2 regions of the Xanthomonas hydrangeae genome follow, and region 2 is predicted to be linked to the other one. Evidence: predicted binding sites of a transcription regulator. Region 2 holds the regulator's gene; the other holds the start of a gene.
The links. The regulator HrcA, encoded in region 2, represses chaperone genes, less so after heat shock. The targets are predictions, from matches to a motif close to TTNGCACTCNNNNNNNNNGAGTGCNAA.
Positions count from the first base shown of each region.

Region 1: NYR97_RS05045 (co-chaperone GroES) is a predicted target of HrcA. The motif match lies at 1,711-1,737, and genes of this name have one in related genera.

Region 1 covers NZ_CP103836.1:1,256,810-1,259,959, forward strand. Annotated here, with positions in the region: gene groL (chaperonin GroEL) at 1-1,225, opposite strand, end outside; gene NYR97_RS05045 (co-chaperone GroES) at 1,373-1,660, opposite strand; gene NYR97_RS05050 (endonuclease) at 2,067-3,150, shown strand, end outside.
Region 2 covers NZ_CP103836.1:3,971,630-3,974,779, forward strand. Annotated here, with positions in the region: gene recN (DNA repair protein RecN) at 1-1,033, opposite strand, end outside; gene hrcA (heat-inducible transcriptional repressor HrcA) at 1,150-2,202, shown strand; gene grpE (nucleotide exchange factor GrpE) at 2,304-2,822, shown strand; gene dnaK (molecular chaperone DnaK) at 2,964-3,150, shown strand, end outside.

The DNA.
Region 1 (3,150 bases), 2.6 Mb from region 2:
CTTCGACGGCTGCACGGGTGGCGTGCAGGGCGTCTTCGACGCGGGCCTTCTTTTCCTTCATTTCGATTTCGGTCGACGCGCCGACCTTGATCACTGCAACGCCGCCGGCCAGCTTGGCCACGCGCTCCTGCAACTTCTCGCGGTCGTAATCGGACGAGGTGTCCTCGATCTGGGTCTTGATCTGGCCAACGCGGGCTTCGATCGTGGCAGAGTCGCCGGCGCCGTCGATGATGGTGGTGTTCTCCTTGGAGACCTGCACCTTCTTCGCACGGCCCAGGTCCTTGATGGTCGCCTTCTCAAGCGCCAGACCCACTTCCTCGGAGATCACGGTGCCGCCGGTCAGCACGGCCATGTCTTCCAGCATCGCCTTGCGACGGTCGCCGAAGCCCGGTGCCTTGACGGCCACGACCTTGACGATGCCACGGATGGTGTTGACCACCAGGGTCGCCAGCGCTTCGCCTTCGACTTCTTCAGCCACGATCAGCAGCGGCTTGCCGGCCTTGGCCACGCCTTCCAGCACGGGCAGCAGGTCGCGCACGTTGGAGATCTTCTTGTCGTGCAGCAGGATGAACGGGTCGTCCAGATCGGCCGACTGGCTCTGCTGGTTGTTGATGAAGTACGGGGACAGGTAGCCGCGATCAAACTGCATGCCCTCGACCACGTCCAGCTCGTTTTCCAGGCCCGAGCCTTCTTCAACGGTGATCACGCCTTCCTTGCCGACCTTCTGCATCGCTTCGGCAATGATGTTGCCGATCGATTCGTCCGAGTTGGCCGAGATGGTGCCGACCTGGGCGATCGCCTTGTCGTCGGTGGTGGGCTTGGAGATGTTCTTCAGCTCGATGACGGCAGCCTTGACGGCCTGGTCGATACCGCGCTTGAGGTCCATCGGGTTCATGCCGGCGGCCACGGCCTTGGCGCCTTCGCGGATCAGGGCCTGGGCCAGCACGGTGGCGGTGGTGGTGCCGTCGCCGGCATTGTCGTTGGTCTTGGAAGCGACTTCCTTGACCATCTGCGCGCCCATGTTCTCGAACTTGTCAGCCAGTTCGATTTCCTTGGCGACGGAGACGCCGTCCTTGGTGATGGTCGGCGCGCCGAAGCTCTTTTCGAGCACGACGTTGCGGCCCTTCGGGCCCAGGGTGGCCTTGACGGCATTGGCGAGAACGTTGACGCCACGGACCATGCGGGTACGTGCGTCTTCACCGAAACGAATGTCTTTAGCAGCCATTTGTATGTAACTCCGGAAATGGGGAATAGGGAATGGGGAATCGGTAGATCAACAGCGTGAATCGGGCCTGGGTGGGATGGCGAAGGGCGCTAGCCGCTTTGCCTATTCCCGATTCCCCACTCCCGATTCCCGGCGCATGGCGCCTGATCAGCCGATGACCGCCAGGATGTCGTCTTCGCGCAGCACCTTGTACTCGACGCCTTCGGACTTGTAGCTGCTGCCGGCGTACTGGCCGTAGATGACCTTGTCGCCGACCTTGACCACCGGCGCGCGCAGGCTGCCGTTGTCCAGGGGCTTGCCGGCGCCGATGGCGACGACTTCACCCTTGGTGGACTTTTCCTTGGCGGAGTCCGGGATCACGATGCCGCCGGCGGAAACTTCGTCGGCTTCGATCGGCTTGACTACAACGCGGTCGTGAAGCGGCTTGATGCTCATAGAGAAAGACCCTCTTAAGTGATTGATTGGCCTGGAAATTATCGGCGATGTTAGCACTCGTATGTGACGACTGCCAGCACAGCGCGCGGAAAAAACCCGACAGAGCGGGTGCGGGCCAGAGATTGTGCTGTGTGGCCAGCTTTCAAGGGCTGGGGGCAAAAATTTTTTCGCCGGGCAGTCCAGTCCGAAGGCGTCAGGGCAGCTGACCAGAGCTGGCGAGCGGTTCGCCCGGTCGCTGCGGGCAGAGCGGGTTCAACCGGACTGCGCAATGGCTGCTGCGCTTGGCGCACTGGGCAGCAAAAGTAGTCGCCGGGTCAGCCGCACTAAAAATGGAACCAGGTTCCACCGATTGTCATGCGCACGTCTTACAGTCGGCAACGCATTCCCCGATCACAAGGAGCTGTCGATGAGGTTGCCGTCCCGTGCTGTGTCCCTGAGCTGCATTCTTCCCCTGGCCTGTGCGTTCGCACTGGCCGTCCCCACCGCCCACGCCGCGGTGTTCATCAACGAACTGCATTACGACGACGCGGGCGCCTCCGGCGACAGCGGCGAAGCCGTGGAAGTGGTGGCCACCGCCGGCGAATCGCTGAGCGGCTACCGCATCTATCTGTACAACGGCAGCACGCCGGGTGCGGCCACGGTCTACGCCAACACGGCGGTGCCGGCTGGCAGCCTGGTCAGCTGCGGCAGCCAGGTGCGCGTGGCCACGGTCAGCTACGCCAGCAACGGCGTGCAGAACGGGCCCAACGACGGTGTGGCGCTGGTCGACCCCAACGGGCAGCTGGTGCAGTTCCTCAGTTACGAAGGCGCCATCACCGCCAGCGGCGGGCCCGCCGCCGGCATCACCAGCCAGAACCTGCCGGTCAGCGAGAGCAACAGCAGCGCGGTCGGCAGTTCGCTGCAACTGACCGGCACCGGCAGCAGCGCGGCCAACTTCAGCTGGGCCGGCTCGTCGGCGCAGACCTTTGGCGCGTGCAACCGCGGCCAGAGCTTCAACGGCAGCGGCGGTGGCGGCGAGACCGGCGCGGCACCGACGATCACCAGCACCACCCCGACCCAGGGCGCGACCGGCTTTCCCGCCGCCGGCGACCTGAGCGTGGGCTTCAGCGAGGCGGTGACGCTGAGCAGCGGCGCCTTCGCACTGAGCTGCGCCAGCTCCGGCACGGTGGCGCTGAGCTACCCGACCAGCGGCACCCGCTTCAGCCTGTCCACCAACACCGCCTTGGTCGGTGGCGAGCGCTGCACCCTGGCGATCACCGCCAGCGCCATCCGCGATGCCAGCGGGCTGAGCCCGGCCGCCAACCAGGCCATCGCCTTCACCGTGGCCACCGCCAGCGGCGGCGGCACCGGTTACTACTCGCGGGTCAACACCGCCAATGCCAGCCAGTTGCGCTGCTCGCTGCACACCGTGATCAAGGGCCACACGGTCTATCCGTACAGCGGCTCGGGCACCAGCACCTGGACCATCCTGGAAATGGCCGACGAGGATC
Region 2 (3,150 bases):
GCTGCTGCAGGCGTTCGTCTGCGCCGCGCAGGCTTTCCACTTCCTGGCTCATGCGATCGCGGTGCGCAGCCAGTTCGTCCGGGGTGACGCGATGCTTGCGCGCCAGATCGTGCAGGCGGCCGAGCCGGCGTTCCATCGCCTCGAACTGGGCCGGGTCGGCATCCAGGTCGTCGCGGACGCGGTCGAGCAGGGCCAGCGCTTCTTCGATCTGGATTGCGGCACTGTCCAGCAGTGCGTCCACTTCGCCCAGGCGCGGCTCGTGTTCGGCGACGCGGGCCAGGTCGTGGCGGCTGCCCTGCAGCAGGCCCAGCGCCGATGCGCCATCGTCGCCGTTGAGCTGCTGGAGGACGCTTTCACAGGCGTCGATCAGCGCGGTGGCATGCGCCTGACGACGATGATTGACGTCCAGCGCGGCAATTGCGGCCGGGTCCAGGTCTTCGCGTTCGAGTTCGCCCAACTGGTGTTCGAGGAAGCCGATACGGTCGGAGACATCGCCCTGCGCCGAGAGCGCATCGCGCTCGTCCAGCAGCGCCTGCCACTGTCGGCTGGCCTGGCGCACCTGTTCGCGCTGCGCGCTGTTGCGCGCGTAGGCGTCGAGCAGGGTGAGCTGGCTATGGCGGGCCATCAAGGCCTGGTGCTCGTGCTGGCCGTGGATTTCCACCAGCCGTGACGCCAGCTCGGACAATTGCGAAGAGGTGACCGGGCGGCCATTGATCCAGGCGCGCGAGCCGCCATCGGCGCGGATGATGCGGCGCAGTTGGCATTGCGCGTCGTCGTCCAGCTCGTTGTCGGCCAGCCAGGTCAGGCCGGGGTGCTCGCTTGGCAGCTGGAATTCGGCCGACAGCTCGGCGCGGTCGGCGCCGTGGCGGACCACCCCGCTGTCGGCGCGCAGGCCGGACAGAAAGCCCAGCGCGTCCACCATCAGCGACTTGCCGGCGCCGGTTTCGCCGGAGACCACGGTCATGCCCGGCCCGAATTCCAGTTCGGTGGCGCGGACGACGGCGAAATCCTTGATGGAGAGGTGTCTGAGCATGGGATCGAGTGTGGACGCTTTGGGCAAGCTTAGGGTGGGAGGGGCGGCGAGGGAATGAGACCCTTGCCAATCACGGGGCCAGAGATTATCTATGCCCAGTCTCACCGGATGATCCCATGCGCGCGTCACAGTCCCCAACGCTCGACCCCCGCGCACGCCAGCTGCTACGCACGCTGATTGCCCGTTATATCCGCGATGGCGAGCCGGTGGGCTCCAAGACGCTGGCCCAGCATGCGGGGCTGGATGTCAGCCCGGCCACCATCCGCAATATCCTGGCCGACCTGGAGGACGTGGGGCTGCTTAGCTCTCCGCACACCTCGGCCGGGCGCATTCCCACCGCGCACGGCTACCGCGTGTTCGTCGATAGCCTGGTGCAGATGCAGCCGCCGGGCGAGGAAGAAGTGCGCCGCCTGCGCGCCGAGCTTGCCAGCGGCAACGGCACCCAGTCGTTGCTGGGCAGCGCCTCGCAGATGCTGTCGGCGATGAGCCACTTCGTCGGCGTGGTCAGCGCGCCGCGGCGCGAGCAGTTCGCCTTCCGGCATATCGATTTCGTGCCGCTGGATGCGCGGCGGGTGCTGGCGATCCTGGTGTTTGCCGATAACGAGGTGCAGAACCGGGTGATCGAGCCGCGCCGCGCCTACGAGCCGGCCGAGCTGGAGCGGGTGGCCAATTACCTCAATGCGCAGTTTGCCGGGCGCGCGCTATCGGATATCCGCGTCTCGCTGCTGCGCGAGCTGCGCGTGGCCAAGGACGAGATGGAACAGCTGTTGGCGCACAGCGTGGACCTGGCCAGCGAGGCGCTGGTGCCGGCCGAGGCCGACGACATGGTGATGGCTGGTCAGACCCGTCTGATGGGTGTGCAGGACCTGTCGGACCTGGATCGCCTGCGCGAGCTGTTCGAGGCTTTCGCCAGCAAGCGCGAGATCCTGCAATTGCTCGAACGCACCATCCAGGCGCCGGGCGTGCGCATCTTCATCGGCGAAGAAACCGGCATGGTGTCGCTGGAAGACGTCTCGCTGGTCACTGCGCCGTACGCCGCCAACGGTCAGGTGCTGGGGGTACTGGGGGTGATCGGGCCCAAACGCATGGCCTACGACCGCCTGATTCCGCTGGTGCAGACCGCCGCCCAGGTGCTGGGCGCGGCCATGGAACCGCCCGCAACGCGATAACCGGAGTCGATCGGGGCGATCGTTTTGCTTGAAACGCGCGCAGGCGCCCACATACGGGGTGACGTTGGGGCGGGCGTTCCGCCGGCCCGGGAACTGTGCACATGAACCAAGACCACTCCGAATTCGACTCCGAAGACCTGTCCCAGAACCCACCCGAGACCGATCCGCTCAAGGCCGAGATCGAATCGCTGCGCAGCGAGATCGCGCTGGTCAAGGCTGACGCCCTGCGCGAGCGCGCCGATCTGGAAAATCAGCGCAAGCGCATCGCCCGCGATGTCGACAATGCACGCAAGTTCGCCAACGAGAAGCTGCTGGGCGAGCTGCTGCCGGTGTTCGACAGCCTGGATGCTGGGTTGACCGCGGCTGGCAGCCAGCCCAGCCCGCTGCGCGATGGTCTGGACATGACCTACAAGCAACTGCTCAAGGTGGCCGCCGACAACGGCCTGACCCTGCTCGATCCGGTCGGTCAGCCGTTCAACCCGGACCAGCACCAGGCGATCAGCCAGGGCGAGGCCGAGGGCATCGCACCGGGCCACGTGGTGCAGGTGTTCCAGAAAGGCTATCTGCTCAACGATCGCCTGCTGCGCCCGGCCCTGGTGGTCGTGGCCAAGCACGACTGAAGGCTGCTGCCGGCTGAACTGGCCGGCGCGGACGCGGAACGCAGATTCGTACAGGTGGCTTGAACACCTGCGCACCACCCCCACATCTCAGCCAGACCCGGCGTCGCCGGAAACAGCTACAGAATCATCAGGAGCGTATCCATGGGCAAGATCATTGGTATTGACCTCGGCACCACGAACTCGTGCGTGTCGATCATGGACGGCGGCAAGGCCCGCGTCATCGAAAATTCCGAGGGCGATCGCACCACGCCTTCGATCGTCGCCTACACCAAGGACGGCGAAGTGCTGGTCGGTGCCTCGGCCAAGCGCCAGGCGGTCACCAACCCGA